DNA from 3 places in the Bacillus paramobilis genome. Region 1 is predicted to be linked to each of the others. Evidence: riboswitches for the same ligand, from Rfam matches in the RefSeq annotation. Region 1 holds a riboswitch; each other region holds the start of a gene.
What was found. A riboswitch is a leader RNA that binds a small molecule or an ion and turns the genes downstream of it on or off. The one in region 1 is predicted to bind S-adenosylmethionine.
Positions count from the first base shown of each region.

Region 2: linked by a shared signal. The riboswitch ahead of mtnW (2,3-diketo-5-methylthiopentyl-1-phosphate enolase) and the one ahead of metK (methionine adenosyltransferase) in region 1 are both predicted to bind S-adenosylmethionine.
Region 3: linked by a shared signal. The riboswitch ahead of AABL52_RS19695 (Na+/H+ antiporter NhaC family protein) and the one ahead of metK (methionine adenosyltransferase) in region 1 are both predicted to bind S-adenosylmethionine.

Region 1 covers NZ_CP151108.1:706,837-713,096, forward strand. Annotated here, with positions in the region: gene AABL52_RS03645 (ATP synthase subunit I) at 1-144, shown strand, start outside; gene AABL52_RS03650 (hypothetical protein) at 404-601, opposite strand; gene pckA (phosphoenolpyruvate carboxykinase (ATP)) at 877-2,463, opposite strand; SAM riboswitch class I at 2,692-2,813, shown strand; gene metK (methionine adenosyltransferase) at 2,981-4,180, shown strand; gene AABL52_RS03665 (hypothetical protein) at 4,221-4,400, opposite strand; gene AABL52_RS03670 (hypothetical protein) at 4,407-4,586, opposite strand; gene AABL52_RS03675 (MogA/MoaB family molybdenum cofactor biosynthesis protein) at 4,825-5,334, shown strand; gene AABL52_RS03680 (molybdenum cofactor guanylyltransferase) at 5,331-5,933, shown strand; gene AABL52_RS03685 (glycosyltransferase family 4 protein) at 6,214-6,260, opposite strand, start outside.
Region 2 covers NZ_CP151108.1:1,370,702-1,376,961, forward strand. Annotated here, with positions in the region: gene AABL52_RS07250 (DUF3909 family protein) at 1-259, shown strand, start outside; gene AABL52_RS07255 (hypothetical protein) at 302-577, opposite strand; gene AABL52_RS07260 (1,2-dihydroxy-3-keto-5-methylthiopentene dioxygenase) at 883-1,395, opposite strand; gene AABL52_RS07265 (methylthioribulose 1-phosphate dehydratase) at 1,373-2,011, opposite strand; gene AABL52_RS07270 (2-hydroxy-3-keto-5-methylthiopentenyl-1-phosphate phosphatase) at 2,008-2,667, opposite strand; gene mtnW (2,3-diketo-5-methylthiopentyl-1-phosphate enolase) at 2,664-3,908, opposite strand; SAM riboswitch class I at 3,973-4,078, opposite strand; gene AABL52_RS07280 (pyridoxal phosphate-dependent aminotransferase) at 4,143-5,321, opposite strand; gene AABL52_RS07285 (carbon-nitrogen family hydrolase) at 5,336-6,199, shown strand.
Region 3 covers NZ_CP151108.1:3,857,056-3,863,315, reverse strand. Annotated here, with positions in the region: gene gltP (glutamate/aspartate:proton symporter GltP) at 130-1,401, shown strand; gene AABL52_RS19700 (DUF402 domain-containing protein) at 1,468-1,986, shown strand; SAM riboswitch class I at 2,107-2,212, shown strand; gene AABL52_RS19695 (Na+/H+ antiporter NhaC family protein) at 2,307-3,623, shown strand; gene AABL52_RS19690 (hypothetical protein) at 3,852-4,208, shown strand; gene AABL52_RS19685 (PspA/IM30 family protein) at 4,254-4,916, shown strand; gene liaF (cell wall-active antibiotics response protein LiaF) at 5,024-5,764, shown strand; gene AABL52_RS19675 (sensor histidine kinase) at 5,764-6,260, shown strand, end outside.

The DNA of each region.
Region 1 (6,260 bases):
TTGGGTGCTATTATTATGTACGAAATTGAGCACCACATGGTTATGTGGGCATTTGCAGTAGGGATTCTGGGTGGCTATTTCTTAATCGTTGTGAATTTAGGCTACTATAGTATGAAAGATGAGGAAGAATTAACGAAGAGTTAAAAAGATAAAAGACTTCTTTTTTTAGATAGAATAGATGATCCAGCCACGGATAGAAGCGGTCAGGGCCTTTTTTAGCTCCATGCGATGTGAAACCAGAGAGATGTAACGAGTAGGGATAAAGTTTATATATTCCAAGCCGTAATTTGTCTATGTGAAAATGGGTTTACTCTTGGATAATTGATTCAGTGATGGGCAGTACAACAGGAAGCAAAAGTTTGCACAAAATACAGGTTTCTGCTTCCAATAAGTTAATATGAAATCAAGTATTAGTATGACCCTTATGTTCTTTAAAAAAGGTGGATATAATACAACAAACTATTCCGGTAATTAGAATAATATATTTTATCGTTTCACTTGTATGCTGAAATAAATTAACGTTAAGCATCACAAGTCCCCAAAATAATTGAATTGCTCCATAGCTGAATAAGATTTTTCCTGTACGAGAAAAATTTTTCATAAGTCTCCCCCTTTCCTGTATATGTAAATTGTATCATGGAAAACTAAAAATGAATGATTATAAAATGAATTTTCTGTAATTTTATGATTTAAGCCATAGATGAAGAGATAAGATATAGAAAGAAGCTTACGTAAAAAAACGTAAGCTTCTTTTTTATGTAAGTGTGTGTAACCGTAAAGCCGCATTGGGTTTTGTCGGTGAGTACGCGAAACTTTACGGTTACACGACACTTATTCATATGAGTAAAAAGGGTTATTCCAACAGAAATTTTGTACTTAAGCGATTGGACCGCCTAAGTTAATAATATTTTCAGAAACGCTGTCGAACTTTTTGAAGTTCTCTTTGAATTTGCTCGCAAGCTCGATTGCTTTTGCTTTGTAAGCAGCTTTATCAGCCCAAGTTTGTTCAGGCATTAACACTTCGTCAGGTACACCTGGTACGTGAAGTGGAACTTCAAGACCGAAGATGTCATGTTTAGCTGTTTCTGTTTTCGCAAGTTCGCCGCTTAATGCAGCTTGAATCATTGCACGAGTGTAACCTAAGTTCATACGTTTACCAACGCCGTATTCGCCACCAGTCCAGCCAGTGTTTACTAAGAATACTTTCGCATCGTGTTTCTCGATTTTTTCACCAAGCATTTCAGCATAGCGAGATGCATCAAGTGGTAAGAATGGTGAACCGAAGCAAGTTGAGAATGTTGCTTGCGGAGATGTAACGCCGCGCTCTGTTCCTGCTAGTTTACTAGTGTAACCACTTAAGAAATGATACATAGCTTGTTCTTTTGATAACTTACTGATTGGAGGCAATACGCCAGATGCATCAGCAGTTAAGAAAATGATTGTATTTGGGTGTCCAGCAACACTTGGCAGTACGATATTGTCAATCGCATGCATAGGGTATGCAGCACGAGTATTTTCTGTTAAAGTAGTATCGTTGTAGTCTGCGATACGCGTTTGATCATTAATGATAACGTTTTCTAAAACAGATCCAAATTTGATTGCATCGAAAATTTGTGGTTCTTTCTCGTGAGAAAGGTTTACACATTTTGCGTAGCAACCGCCTTCAATATTGAATACACCGTTATCAGACCAACCATGCTCATCATCACCGATTAATTTACGGTTTGGATCAGCAGATAATGTTGTTTTACCTGTTCCAGATAAACCGAAGAATAGTGCTACGTCGCCTTCTTCACCTACGTTTGCAGAGCAATGCATAGAAAGAATATCTTGTTCAGGTAGTAAGAAGTTCATAATAGAGAAGATTGATTTTTTCATTTCTCCAGCGTATTCTGTACCACCAATTAGTACGATACGTTTTTCGAATGAAACCATAATGAATGCTTCAGAGTTTGTACCGTCAACAGCTGGATCAGCTTTGAAATTCGGTGCAGAAACAATTGTGAACTCTGATTCATGAGTTGTTAATTCTTCTTCAGTTGGACGAATGAATAATTGATGTACAAATAAATTGTGCCATGCATATTCGTTAATAACTTGAATTGGTAGGCGGTAATTGCGGTCAGCGCCAGCAAATCCATTGAAGACGAATAACTCTTCTTTTTCTTTTAAGTATTCTAAAACTTTAGTATATAATTTATTAAAATGTTCTTCAGAAATCGGTTGATTCACTGCTCCCCAAGCAATTTTGTCAGCAACCGATGCTTCTTTCACAATAAATTTATCTTTAGGAGAACGTCCTGTATATTTTCCTGTTGAAGCAGAAACGGCACCAGTAGAAGTTAATTTCCCTTCATTTCGCATTAATACTTTTTCCACTAATTGCGGAACACTTAGTTGAATCTGTGCATTGCTTCCGTTCAATAATTCGTGTAAACCAATTTGGACATTCACAGTACTCATATTTATATACCATCCTTTTCATTTAATGAAATATTTCTCGTAATCCCCAACAAGAGTATAACACAATTATATAAATAATGTATACTATTTATTTCTTTTTGTTTGTGTGAATGCATTATTTCCTTATTAATATTTCATTTTAGGCGTATTGAGAAAAACTTTCAGGAAAATGTGAATATTAATTGACAAATGAATATCATTTCTTTAGTATAGGTTGGGACGGATACTCTCTTATCCCGAGCTGGCGGAGGGACAGGCCCGATGAAGCCCAGCAACCTCACTTGTAGTGGTAAATACAGGTGAATAGGTGCTAAAACCTGTGCGAGGCTACAGGTCTCGAACGATAAGAGCGAAGGGCAAAAAGCAGTATGCAAGTAGCAAATTAAACCTTTCCTCTATGTAAAGTGGGAAAGGTTTTTCTGTATGCTTGTGGGAGAATAAATGTATGTCGCAATTTGTGGCAAATTAAGGATGAGTTCCGTACAATATATACAATTACTGTAGGGAGGTTTACCACATGACAAAAAAACGTCATCTGTTCACATCTGAGTCTGTAACTGAAGGACATCCAGATAAAATTTGTGACCAAATTTCTGATTCAATTTTAGATGCGATCTTATCAAAAGACGCAAATGCACGTGTAGCTTGTGAAACAACTGTAACAACTGGTTTAGTATTGGTAGCGGGGGAAATTACGACTTCTACTTACGTAGATATTCCAAAAATCGTTCGTGAAACAATTCAAGGCATTGGTTACACACGCGCAAAATACGGATTCGATGCAGAAACTTGTGCAGTTTTAACATCTATCGATGAGCAATCTGCTGACATCGCTATGGGTGTTGACCAAGCGCTAGAAGCACGCGAAGGTCAAATGACTGACGCTGAGATTGAGGCAATTGGTGCAGGAGACCAAGGTTTAATGTTTGGTTTCGCATGTAATGAGACACAAGAGTTAATGCCACTTCCAATCTCGCTTGCTCACAAATTAGCTCGCCGTTTAACTGAAGTACGTAAAGATGATACATTATCATACTTACGTCCGGATGGAAAAACGCAAGTTACAGTTGAGTATGATGAAAATGGTAAACCTGTACGTGTAGATACAATCGTAATTTCTACACAGCATCATCCAGATGTTACATGGGAAGAAATCGATCGCGATTTAAAAGAGCATGTAATTAAAGCTGTAGTTCCAGCAGAATTAATGGATGGAGAAACGAAATTCTTCATTAACCCAACTGGCCGCTTCGTAATTGGTGGACCACAAGGTGATGCTGGTTTAACAGGACGTAAAATCATCGTTGATACTTACGGTGGATACGCTCGCCACGGTGGCGGTGCATTCTCTGGTAAAGATGCAACGAAAGTTGACCGTTCAGCAGCATATGCAGCTCGTTATGTTGCGAAAAACATCGTAGCAGCTGGTCTTGCTGACAAAGCAGAAGTACAACTTGCATACGCAATCGGTGTAGCACAACCAGTATCAATTTCAGTTGATACGTTCGGCACTGGTAAAGTATCTGAAGACGTACTAGTAGAACTAGTTCGTAACAACTTCGATCTTCGCCCAGCTGGTATTATTAAAATGCTAGACTTACGTCGCCCAATTTACAAACAAACAGCAGCTTACGGCCACTTCGGACGTACTGATGTAGATCTAACATGGGAACGTACAGACAAAGCTGCAGCTTTAAAAGAGCAAGCTGGTCTATAATATATGAAAAAAAGCTTTGCGCCGTGAGCGCAAAGCTTTTTTATTTTGTTTTATTTACTACTTGGATGCAAGAACCACAATAAACTTCGCCGTCTAGCTCAATATACTTTTTCATATTAGTCATACCACTTGCCGGAAAAGGCATATGAACCCATGCCTTTTCATACGTTTGTATTTCTTTCCCGCAGGATTTACAAAAGATTGGTTTCTTCTTGAACATATGTAATCAACCTTTCATTTGACGTGCTTTACCCGCGCAAAAGGCACTGCTTAGTAAAAATAGTGTTGCGAATATAATACTTACTAATGTAGCGTATGGAATTGCGTCTTTTAGAGAAAAGCCGACAGTAATGGAAGCGACGAATAAGAGGATGAATGTTGTTGTTAGTTTTTTATAAAGTTCCATAATGAGTGAACCTCCAAATTATTTTGTAATTTAAAATGAAATCTACTATGTGGAAAATATAAGGGGATTTAAAGAGTAGCTAATGATGTGTAGTCTAGGAGTATAAGAAAGTATATTTTCCTTTTTGTGGTTGTATATACTTATATTGTATCATGGTGTATTAGCGGCTTCATACATAATTGTGTAAAGATATGTATGATAAAATGAAGAAAAGCCTTTAGGAAAGGAAAGATATAAAATGAGCGTAACCGAACATAAAAAACAAGCTCCAAAAGAAGTGCGCTGCAAGATCGTGACGATTTCCGATACACGTACGGGAGAGACAGATAAGAGCGGGCAGCTATTACATGAATTGTTAAAAGAAGCAGGGCATACAGTGACCTCTTATGAAATTGTAAAAGATGATAAAGAAAGTATTCAGCAAGCAGTGTTAGCTGGTTATCATAGGGAAGATGTTGATGTCGTTTTAACAAATGGCGGTACTGGTATTACGAAGCGTGATGTAACGATTGAAGCAGTATCAGCGTTATTAGATAAAGAGATTGTCGGGTTTGGTGAGTTGTTTCGTATGATTAGTTATTTAGAAGATATCGGAAGCAGCGCGATGTTAAGTAGAGCAATCGGCGGTACAATTGGGCGCAAAGTTGTCTTTTCCATGCCAGGGTCTAGCGGAGCAGTTCGTCTTGCGATGAATAAATTGATTTTACCGGAATTAGGTCATATTACATTTGAGCTGCATCGCCAATGAGTAAGTATGCTGGAATTGTATTGGCAGGCGGTATGTCGAGTCGATTCGGTGAGCCGAAAGCATTAGCGATCTGGCAAGGTAGTACTTTTATAGAGCATATTTTGAAAGTGATGACGACTGCTTTGCAAGAGGTTGTAGTCATTAGTCATTCTGATATAAAAGAGCGAGTAGAGGAACTTGTACAAGTTCCTGTTATAGAAGATATTCCGCATTATAAAGGAAATGGACCACTTGCTGGAATTGTATCAGGAATGGAATATATAGAAGCAGATTGGTATGCTATTATGCCTTGCGATGCGCCAAATGTTTCGCAAGAATGGTTTACCATTTTACTAGAGCAAACGAGTAATGAATATGATGCAGTTGTCCCTATTATTAATGGAAGGAAACAACCGTTACTTGCAGCGTATCATAACCGCGTGAAAGAAAAGATTTATGCTTTGCTTCAGGAAGAAAAAAGAAGTATGAGTCAGCTTTTATCACAATGTAATGTGAAATATATTGTTGGTGAAAATGTACAAGCGCATGCGGATTGGTTTATAAATGTGAATACGAAAGAAGAATATATGCAGGCTCAAAAAGACCTTTCAAATGAATGAAAGGTTTTTTGATATACAGAAATTGGGGAACAATTACTGTATAAAGATATGTGAGTAAGTTGATTTTAAGGGGAATTCTTAAAATCACTATACAGTTAAAATACTGTATAACCATATATTAATTTTTATGGGTTTTTATTACAAGTCTGTTTATTTGTGTTTATTTTTGTTATAATGAATATATAAATAAAGTGATACTTCACCTTGTGTATCATTTATTTAAGTAAAGTTTACAACTGTGTAAGAAACTCCCTTCGTTTTTTGAAGGGAGTTTTTCTATTTAAGCAAGTAACTCTGATGCGTTATGCTGAAGGACCGTTTCATATT
Region 2 (6,260 bases), 660 kb from region 1:
AAAAGAAGCTTTTAAACAAAAATATGATTTTGAACCGAAATTTGAATATGGAAGAGATGAGAGAGGGCATTATGTTATTCGAACTTCAAAAAAGATGCTAGAAGAAATGGAATTTTATTTGGCATTGAAATATGATCGAGATGGAGTCGATCTATATATGCAAGCAGAGATTGACGGTATATGTCACGTATCTATTAGCTATAGTGAAGATGCCCTACATTTACAAGAATTGTTTCAATTTCTAGAAGAAAATAAATAAAAGTCCTCATTTGAGGACTTTTATTTATTTTTAATTTTATAATTATAAGCTAGAAGCCCGGCGGCATCGTTCGATTGGGAATGGAATAACTTGTGCGATATGATTAGGACCGAATTGTTTTGCACGAGCATGGCGTACTATATAAAATGCACACAGAATTGAAACAGGAATAGCACCGAACAAGCCAAAAAATAAAGCGCTTACACAAGATGCAACAAAACCTAAAACGCCAACTTCCAACTCTTCCATAATAGCTCCTAGAATAACAGGAAGTGCTCCACACGTAACCCCTAGTATAAGTGCGATAAGTAAACTCATGATTATCCCCCTCTGTTTGCGATATTCTTTTCCTTCGTATTTAATTGTAGTATATCATATACAAAACAGAATTTTCAGAATAAATTCAAAAAAAGTTCAATAAATGTTCAAAAAGTGTTAAAAAATTCACTTAAAAAATAGAAGGAGAGATTGTTTTGGAATAGAAGGACTCATATGTTTGAGAAAATAAAAAATCAGGCTTATTTCATTTTTGAAATAAGCCTGTTCCATAGGAGGATGTATATATGTAGAGTGAATAAAAGGTTGGAAAAGGGGATCCAAGTCCTTTTACTCAACTAACTACCTTAATAAATTGGAACCCAGCCTTCAGTTGTAACAAAAATACGAATTGCTACAACTTGACGATCATCTTGCAAAGTAAAATAATGTCTTGCATTTTCAGGAACAGATATGAGATCGCCTGGCTCAAGTTCAACGTCAAAGAACTTTCCATCTTTTCCTTCAATGGCAAAGATGCCATGACCACTAACAATAAAGCGAACTTCATCATCAGTATGATGGTGTTCTTTTTGGAAATTAATTAATAATTCGTCAAGGTTAGGTGTGCTATTTGAAAGTGAAATTACATCATGTGCTTTATAACCTCGGCGCGCTGAAACATCAGCGATTTCTTTTGAGAACACAGCTAATATTTCAGCCTTGTTTTCATCAGTTAAAGAATAATTTTCATTTAAATGAGTAGGAAGCTTAGAGATGTTCCATTTCTCATATAAAACGCCTTCCTCTTGTAGAAATTTAGATACTTCCACTTCATTTTCAATGCGAGTATTTACTTCATGAATACGAATTTGCGCCATTAGAAACGCCTCCTTGAATTGATAATAGTTTTATATGAAATTGGAATAAAAACTCATAAGCTTCTAATCTTTTCTTTGCATCAAAGCTATCTCGGCCCCATACGGTAATACCATGGTTACGGATTAATATTGCTCCCGAATCACCTTGTATATGCTTTCGGAAGTTTTCTCCAAGCGTTGGGATATGGGCATGGTTTTCGATAATAGGAATGTGAATTGTTGCACCTTCTTCCCAAATATCGAGAGCTTTAATAATTTCTTGATTTTGAAGGATGACTGCATCATTATATAAATTTGTGATGACATTGTTATCAGTTGTATGAACATGAAGTACGCACCCGGCATTTGTATTGTTATAAATATGTGTATGCAATATTGTTTCTGCTGACGGGCGTAATTCAGTCTCTAATACGGGAACTCCTAGATGATCTACTAATAGAAAATCATCGGGAGTCGTTTTTGTTTTATCTTTACCACTTGCTGTAATGAGAAAAGTGAGCGGTTCATGACTAACCTTTATAGAAATATTACCACTCGTTGCTGGAAACCAATTTCGTGTTGTTAATTCTTTTTTTATCTCGCTTAAGTCATACCATTGACGAAAAAGTTGTTTCATGATTTCACCTCCAACAAATGTTTTAATTCATTTTGAATATCATGGAATGTTTCAAACGGTGTATAAGCAATATAATTCTCTTCACACTTTGTAATAAGGAAGTCACGAGCAAATACTTTATCTGCTTGTTTCGCAGCTTGTAAATCGGTAATTGAATCTCCAATCACAATATGGAGGTCATTCGTATCACTTAATTTACGGATTAAAGATGATTTGCATAATCCGCAATGATTTTGACAATGATGATCACAAGGATGAGGCCACTTAACGGTAATGAATTCACTGGAAAAGTCTGTTTCATTACAGTAGATTTTCTCTTTTGGAATGATTCCTTGTAAGAGTGGATAGACGAAGAAATCCATTCCGCCTGATATTACGTAAAAAGAAATGTTATTTTCATTTACAAATTGTATAAATTCATGAAAACCATTACGTATTTCAGCAGTTTCTATTAAAAATTGAATCATATCATCGTGTAGACTAGTAGGTATTAATTGAAATAATTGAGAAACACCTTCTTGAATAGACAGCTCTTGTAATAAAATTCTGTTCTTTACTTCTTCAGCTTCTGGTGGTGCAAATTTTTCCATAATGGACATAATGTTATCATTATTTGTAATCGTGCCATCGAAATCACAAAATACTTGAATACTCATAATTTCACCTCATTAGAGGGATTTCCCCATATTTGTAGTGCACTATGCAAATTTATGTCATCTACTTCATGGAGTGGTGTATTTTGCAAAGTGGCATCAATTGCAGTACGGAAAGCTTTACCGCCGCCTTGCGCCCCGCTCGGATGTCCATGTATCCCGCCGCCAGCATTAATAACAACATCTTTACCGAAATCTCGTAAAATAAAGGGAACGAAACCAGGGTGAATACCAGCAGATGGAACAGAAAAACTCTTTTTGAAAAATGCATCGTCTTCAGTTAAATATTTTGAGATGGCAAGAGCCTCCTCTTTTTCTAGCGCAACACTTCCGTATGGAGATGGGAATAATGAAAAGTCAGCCCCAGCATAACGTAGTAGCTTTCCAAGTAATAATGGAGATGAAACTCCATATAACTTGGATGCTGAGTAAGCGCCACTTACAGCAGGGTGTGCCATAATAGGAACAGGGATTTCATCATCTTCTGCTAGTGATTGTAGTACATCTAGTCCGTAAGCAAATACATTAAATAATAGAATATCAGCGCCAGCGTGCACTGCGCGTTTCGCATTTTCTTTTAAATCAAAAGTCCGTCCTGTTAAATTTACGGCATATAACGTTTTATGGCCGTATGTTTCATATACGGATTGTAAAACTTCTTTTCCAGATACAATGCGTTTCGTAAGTGGTGTTAATGTATTCTCAAATAATATTTCATCATCCTTTACGATATCTACACCACCAATTGCTTGATCGCGTAATTGCGTTTTTAAATACCCAATATTTCGTCCAATCATTCCTTTAAAAATGCTCATTAAAAGGGGACGTTCATGCACTTGTAAAAGATTTCGAATACCATCTATCCCAAACTTTGGACCAGGGAAATACTTTTTTAACTCGTCTGAAAATGTTAAGTCAATTAATTTCACTTCGCCATCAAGTGATAGTTTTCCGAATGCAGTTGTTAAAATTGCTGGTAAGTCTGGACTAAAGTTTAATAACGGATATTCAATTTTAATAATCCCGCGTTTTACTTTTTTACGTAAATACGAATTGGTATGTTCTTGTTCAGCTAATTCCTCAACGTGAATGACGTTGCCTTTATGCTGTTTTAATTGTTCTTGCAATAAGTGTGGCAAATGAGTCCAAGAGCCAATTGTTAAACCGAGTGCAATTTGCTCGGCCTTTTTTTCTAAGTTATGTGAATCATCATGGATTAAATACGTCGCTATAATTCCGCTCATTGTTAAAACCTCCTAGTTAAATAAAAAAACCTCTCAGCTAAGGAGAGGTTTTTTTACAACCAGCTCCTTATCTGTCAGCATAATGCTGCGAGAATTAGCACCGTGTCTACGATTGTAGATCGGTTGCCGGGTTTCGTCGGGCTCGTCCCTCCACCTGCTCTTGATAAGAAGTATTTAGAAATGTTTAAATTTTTAAGATAACTGAATTTTGTCAGATATTTTTAATGTTGTCAATTACTTTTTGAAAAAATTTAATTTATCAATTCGATTAATGGCTTCTCGTAATCTATCTTCTGTATGCAAGAGACCAACACGGACATACCCTTCGCCATGTTCACCAAATCCAACACCAGGAGCAACTGCAACGTGTGCTTTTTCTAGTAAAATATTAGAAAATTGCTCAGATGTATATCCTTTCGGAACAGGAAGCCATGCAAAAAATGACCCTGTTGGAATATCTACATTCCAACCAATTGAGTGACAAGCTGAAACAAGAGCGTTTCTTCGAGATTCGTAACTATTTACAAGTTCTATTACGCAAGACTGTGAACTTAATAGTGCTTCGCGGGCAGCATCTTGAACTGCACCAAAAATACTAACGTACATATGATCTTGTAATAAGTTTATTGTCTCAATCACACTTTCATTTCCCACGGCAAAAGCAATGCGCCATCCAGCCATATTGAAAGTTTTCGATAGAGTGTAAATTTCAATACCTGTATCTTTAGCACCGTCTGCTTGCAAGAAACTAACAGGTTTTTGACCATCGAATCCAATTGCACCGTAAGCAAAATCATGAACGACTAGTATATTATGTTCATTAGCAAAATGAATCGTTTCATCAAAGAAATCTTTTGATGCAGTAGCACCGGTAGGATTATTTGGATAGTTTAAAAACATTAGCTTTGCACGCTCGGCAATAGAGTCATCAATTTTCGTATAATCTGGTAAAAAATTATTTTCTGCAAGTAGCGGCATTGTTTCAAATTGTGCTTTTGCTAAAGCAACACCTGATAAATAATCTGGGTAGCCTGGATCTGGAACGAGAATAGTATCACCAGGGTTTGTAAAACAAACTGGTAATTCTACTAATCCAGCCTTTCCGCCAAACAAAATAGCAACTTCTGTTTTGGGATTTACTACTACATCATATTCACGTTGATAGAATGTTGCCACGGCTTCTTTTAAACTTTCATGTCCGCGAAATGGCGGATATTTATGATGAATGGTATTTTCTGCAGCATCTTGTAAAGCTTTTACGATATGCTGCGGTGTTGGTTGATCTGGATTACCTTGACCTAGATTAATAACATCGTGACCAGCTGCTACGACTTTGTTAACTTTTGCAACAAGTGAAGCAAAAAATTGTGTTGGCAATGATGTTACTATCTCAGAAGGTTGAAATGATTTCATACTTTCCACCTCTTTTGAAAGTTGTTACAATTCTAGTGACAAATGATATAATCTTTCCAGTATTTTGTAAAGAAAAAATTATGAATGGGGCTGACAAAATGAAAGTCGCATGTATTCAAATGGACATTGTCTTTGGAGATGTAGAGAAAAATATTGAGAATGCTAAAAATAAAATAAGCGAAGCGATGAAGGAAAGACCAGATGTTATTGTTTTACCAGAACTATGGACAACAGGATATGATTTAACGAGACTCTCTGAAATTGCAGATAGGGATGGATTGGAAACGAAAGAAAAGCTGAAAGAGTGGTCGAAACAATATGGTGTACATATTGTCGGTGGTTCTATAGCGAAGCAAACAGATCAAGGTGTTACAAATACAATGTATGTTGTAACTAATAAAGGCCAGCTAGTCAATGAATATAGTAAAGTGCATTTATTTCAGCTCATGGATGAACATAAATATTTAATCGCTGGAAATAGTACAGGCGAATTTAAGTTAGATAATATAGAGTGCGCTGGTACAATTTGTTATGATATTCGTTTTCCGGAGTGGATGCGTGTTCATACTGCGAAAGGTGCAACAGTTTTATTTGTTGTAGCAGAATGGCCATTAGTTCGTTTAGCACATTGGCGTTTGCTACTGCAAGCAAGAGCAGTTGAAAATCAATGTTATGTTGTTGCATGTAATAGGGCAGGAAAGGATCCGAATAATGAGTTTGCGGGTCATTCTTTAATTATCGATCCTTGGGGGGAAGTTGTTGTAGAAGCGAATGAAGAAGAATCAATTTTATTTGGAGAGCTCACATTCGAGAAAATTAACGAGGTACGCAAAGGAATTCCAGTTTTTGCAGATCGCCGTCCAGAATTATACAAATAAAATGTTGACAAGTGATTTTTATTCTTGGTATAGTCTTCAACATAAAGTTAAAAATTCAAAA
Region 3 (6,260 bases), 2.1 Mb from region 1:
TGATTTATGATTTTTAACAGGGACAAAATGTAGTGAATTGTCGAATAATATGTAATACTCTTAATTTCAAGTTTTATAGAGATAGAATGAGAGATAGAGTGACACATCGAAGAGGGGGTTACAACAAATATGAAAAGAATAGGACTTGCATGGCAAATATTAATAGGACTTGCGCTAGGTATTGCAGTTGGGGCGATTTTCTTTGGCAATCCGGCAGTGGTGAGTTACTTACAACCAATTGGTGATATTTTCATCCGATTAATTAAAATGATCGTTGTACCGATTGTTGTAGCAAGTATTGTTGTTGGGGTTGCTGGTGTTGGCGATGTTAAAAAATTAGGCCGACTAGGCGGAAAAACAATTATTTACTTTGAAATTATTACAACAATTGCAATTATTGTCGGTCTATTGATTGCGAATATTTTCCAACCAGGAAAAGGCGTAAACATGGAGCAGTTAACAAAGACAGATATTTCAAAATATACACATACGACAGAGCAAGTACAAAGTCATTCATTTGCAGATACATTTGTAAATATTGTTCCAACGAACATTATGAAGTCATTAGCTGACGGAGATATGCTTGCTATTATCTTCTTCTCTGTATTATTTGGTTTAGGTGTAGCGGCAATTGGTGAAAGAGGAAGACCGGTTCTTCAATTTTTCCAAGGTGTAGCTGATGCAATGTTTTACGTAACAAACCAAGTTATGAAATTTGCACCATTTGGTGTGTTTGCACTAATTGGAGTTACAGTTTCTACATTTGGTCTTTCTTCATTAATTCCATTAGGGAAATTATTAATTGTAGTATATGGAGCAATGATTTTCTTCGTTGTAGTCGTATTAGGAATTACAGCGAAAATATTTGGAATTAACATTTTCCAATTCTTTAAGATTTTAAAAGACGAATTGATCTTAGCATACTCTACAGCAAGTTCAGAAACAGTTTTACCGAAAATCATGGAGAAAATGGAGAAGTTCGGTTGTCCGAAGGCAATTACATCTTTCGTTATTCCGACAGGTTATTCATTTAACTTAGATGGATCAACTTTATATCAAGCAATTGCGGCTATTTTCTTAGCGCAAATGTACGGTATTGATTTATCCATTACACAACAAATTACATTATTACTTGTATTAATGCTTACATCAAAAGGTATTGCGGGTGTACCTGGCGTATCATTCGTTGTATTATTAGCGACACTTGGTACAGTAGGTATTCCAGCTGAAGGTTTAGCCTTCATCGCTGGTATTGACCGTATTTTAGATATGGCTCGTACAGCAGTTAACGTTGTAGGTAACTCTTTAGCGGCTGTAGTTATGTCTAAGTGGGAAGGTCAGTATGACGCTGAAAAAGGACAGGCCTATTTGAAAGAGATTTCTAATAAGCAAGCAGCTTAATTATAATTTGAACAAGCTCTCACATAATATGTGGGGGCTTTTCTATATAGAAGGGAAGCGGACGTAATGAAACGTAAATATGGTGACGGTTCTTCGTGGAAGCGACTAATAGAGAAAGATTATACAGTTAAGCAAATAGAAGAAGGAATGCTAGGAATACTGGAAATAAAAAAGGTGAAAGAACCTAGTTGTAAAGAATATGATGGTAAGGAACTTTGTATTGCAGGGAATCAGTTTACGTGGATTCAATATTTCATAGACGGGAAAAACTTTGCGATTACAGCTATGTTAGATGATCAGAAAAAATTAGTGCAATATTATATTGATGTGGCGAAAGAATATGAAATAGACGATCGTGGTTTACCTTATTTTGATGATTTATATTTAGATGTAGTGTTATTACCGAACGGTAAAATGTATATATTGGATGAAGATGAGTTAGAGGATGCTTATAAAAGTGGCGATGTTACAAAAGAAGAGTATGAGTTAGCTTGGTGCACTACGAAATGGATAATAGCTGCAATAAAAAATAGTGAATTTTATTGGATTTCAATATTGGAAGAAGAAATCAAAAAGTTAAAATGATTGTTGTATTCAAATTTTTGCATAATTACCAAAAAAATCTATACAAAAAATAATTGACTTTTGTTTTGTAAGCGAGTAAAGTTAGGGAAGAAATTATTATTAAAAAATAAATATGAAACCTTCTTATAAAGAGAGGCGGAGGGACTGGCCCTACGATGCCTCGGCAGCGGACTCGATTTCAGAGTGCTGTGCCAAATCCAGCAAGCATGTGCTTGAAAGATGAGAAGAGCGTTTCTTATAGATGTATAAGACCTCTTCTCATTGGAAGAGGTCTTTTGTTATTCATTAGAAAAAGGTTGAAACTAGGGAGAGATGGTACTTTGAAAGAAACGAGAGGAAATGGTTTGGCTTTATTACCACTGGGGATATTTTTGGCGCTATTTATTGGTTCTGGAATTATTACAGGTGATTTCTATAAATTGCCGATACTTGTAGCAATTTCAATTGCTGTAGGGGTCGCTTTAGCAATGAATCGTAAAGAAAGCTTTAATGTAAAAGTAGAACGATTTGCTAAAGGTGCAGGGAACCCAGATATTATGATTATGGTTCTAATATTTGTGCTTGCAGGAGCATTTTCTGAAACAGCAAAAGGGATGGGCGGCGTTGATTCTACAGTTAACTTAGCGTTATCCATTTTGCCGCAAGGATTTATCGTAGCTGGAATTTTTGTTATAGGGGCATTTATTTCATTAGCGATGGGAACTTCAATGGGAACGATTGCTGCATTAGCACCAATTGCTGTAGGGATTAGTGGGCAAACTGATATCTCCATTGCACTTACGATGGCTACTGTTGTTGGTGGAGCGATGTTTGGTGATAATTTATCATTTATTTCAGATACAACAATCGCAGCTGTACGTTCGCAAGGAACAGAAATGAAAGATAAGTTTAAAACGAACTTTTTAATTGTATTACCAGCAGCGGTTATTACAATTGTACTATTAGTAATCGTTACCTTAGGAAGTGATACGCAGATTAAAGCGCATAGCTTTGACTGGATAAAGATTTTACCGTATGCAGGAGTACTTATTACAGCGTTACTTGGCTGGAATGTACTTATCGTGTTAACTGGTGGGACAGTACTATCAGGCGTTATCGGTCTTTTAGATGGAAGTTACACGTTAGAGAGTTTCTTTAAAAGTGTAACGACTGGAATGGGCGGTATGATGGAGTTAGTATTACTTGCTATTTTAATTGGCGGTATGGTCGAACTGATTCAATATAATGGTGGCATTCAATATTTAATGAATATTTTAACGCGTAACATTCGTTCGAAAAAAGGAGCAGAGTTCGGTATCGCTGGCTTAGTAAGTATGACGAATATGTGTACAGCAAATAATACGATTTCTATTATCTTTACAGGTCCGCTTGCGAAAAACATTGCAGATCAGTATGAAATTGATCCTCGTAAATCAGCGAGTGTATTAGATCTTTTCTCATGCTGTGTGCAAGGGTTAATCCCGTATGGTGCTCAAATGTTAACAGCAGCAGGGTTTGCGGCGTTATCTCCGATTGAATTGTTACCATATGCGTTTTATCCAATCTTAGTTGGAGTATGTGGAATCATTTCTATATTAATTGGTTTCCCGAGGTTTTCTAAAGTGGCGGGAAAGAAAGAATATCATAAAACAGCATAATGAAAAATGAAGTTTATGCATAGCAATGAAAGCCGTACAGAGAGTATTCTCTGTACGGCTTTTTATGTGCAATAAAAGAGTGAAACATCCTATCCAATCGTAGTTTTTGCACAAGGCTGAATGCGACTCGGTCTTAAGTCTGAGTTAAAAACGGTTCTTAAGCTCGTTATGGAAAGATGAAAAAATAGTTAAGATAAGAGTATCAAATCGAAGGGAGGCAAGCACAAGATGAAACAATTTCTAGCGTTTATCGCGGCTGGTATTTTAGCTTTAATTGCTCTTGGCAGTCTTGCTGGTATTATAGGGTTCGCAATTGGAGCAGGAGTTGTGTACTGGAGCTATAAATCATTTGTGCGAGCACAATCATTTTTTGGAAAGTTAGCTTGGGGTATTGTTGGTTTGATCGGCTTGTCCATCGCCCTTTCTCATTCCCCAGCACTAATCGGTATCGCAGCATTAGTAGTTTTATACTACGGATATCGTGAGTGGAAAAAAGAAAAAAATGTAGTTGTTGATTCTGCACCAGAAAGTTCTAAACCATATAGCAACTTTGAAGATGAGTGGAACAAGTTAATGAAAAACTAATAAAAATCAAATCAAATTTATAAAGTAGAAGAGAGGAAGATTATAATGAAACAATCTTTATTCGGACGTGTACGCGATGCAATTTTAGCAGATTTTCATAATGTGTTAGATGAGAAAGAAAGAAAAAATCCAATCGCTATGTTAAACCAATATTTACGCGATAGTGAGCGTGAAACAACAAAAATTGAGAAGTTAATTCAGCGTCATAAAACATTAAAATCTAATTTCGCTCGTGAGCTTGAGCAAGCGCGTTATTTCGTTAATAAAAGATCAAAACAGGCTATCATCGCTCAAGAAGCAGGCGAATTACAGTTACACGAACGTGCATTAGAAGAAGTAGCTTATTATGAAGGGCAAGTAACTCGATTAGAAGGAATGTATGCTGGTGTTGTAGAGCAAATCGATGAGTTAGAGCGTCGTCTTTCTGACATGAAAAATAAATTAAAAGAAATGCACGCAAAGCGCATGGAACTAATGGCACGTGAAAATATGGCACATGCAAATCGCCGTATGAATACAGCGATGCATAAAATGGATGAAAACAATCCGTTCTTACGCTTTGAAGAAATTGAAGATCATATTCGTGACTTAGAAACTCGTATGAATGAGGAGCATGAACGTGACACATTTGATATGAAGATTGCAAAGCTTGAGCGTGAAATGAAAGAAAAGAATGATGTATCGTTAACGAAAGAGTTAACAAAATAATAGTAGTATATTATAAAACAGGCTTATGATATAGTGATAGGAGAAAAGGTGTTGGAAAGCAATGCCTTTTCTTCTATGTATATGTGAAAAGAAGGGGGGGAGCTGAAATGAAGAAGCATTTTTCAAAAACACAATTAATGGGGATGCTCCTCATCATATTTGGATTCGGTCTTTTTCTTGATATGATACTTGGACATTTTGAACCAGGTGGTCTCATTTTTGCATTTATTATGCTTATGTTTGGAAGGCATTATCGTAAAAAGAATCGTTATGTACGGGGAAATGTATTTTTATTTGTTGGTGGTATCGTATTTTTATTCTTCTTATTTTCATCAGCAGCATTTGTTCTTGTCGTATTTGCTTGTTTAGCTTTAATTGGTTATCAACTGATTCAACAAGGACATCAGCAAAAAGCAATGAAGGTTGAAATTAAAGAAAAAGGGATTATAGACGAAGAGAAGCAAATATACCGTACAGAACCGTATTTAAAAAATATGTTTGTAGGGAATATACGAATGATGGATCATATTTATGAACTTGAGGATATTAATGTTCAATATGGTGCTTGTGATGTGGAAATAGATTTAACAACTGCTATGATCCCAGAAGGGGAGACGGTAATTGTTATTCGCGGTGTCGTTGGTAATATCCGTTTATATGTGCCATATGATATTGAACTGTCTTTAAATCATTCTGTTCTTGTCGGACGTGTGCTTCTGCCAGGTCATGAAGAAACAGGATTTAACCGCAATGTTACATTTAGAACAGAGCAGTATAAAGAGGCTCCTCGTCGTATTAAAATTATTTCTTCGCTTGTCGTAGGCGATACGGAAGTGAGGAAAGTATAATGAAAAAACAAAAAAATATTTCATGGATGTATATTCGTTATTCTATGCTGTCCTCTGTTAGTATCGCACTTATTTGTACAATTGTATATGTATGGAAAAGCGAGCAACAAGTGTATGATTTATTATGGAAGGAATCCATCGCTTCTGTTCCAATTGGCTTGTTTATTATGACTACAAGTTTACTTATCGGGGGAATTGTAGGATATGCAATCGGTTACTATATAGAGCAGCGTATACAAGGATTAAATACTTTTCTATTTGAAGTAGAGCGAGGGAATTTTCCGAGCGATGTTTCGTTTACTGCAGATGATGAATTTCATGAAGTGGAACGAAAAGTAATCGTTCTGGCTCGTCGATTAGAGGAGCAAGCTGGACTCTTTCAAAAAGTAACGAATGAACGAGCTCATTGGAATGAAGAGATGAGACAAGAAGCGATTTCCCAGGAAAGGCATCGATTAGCGAGGGAGCTGCATGATTCTGTAAGTCAGCAGCTTTT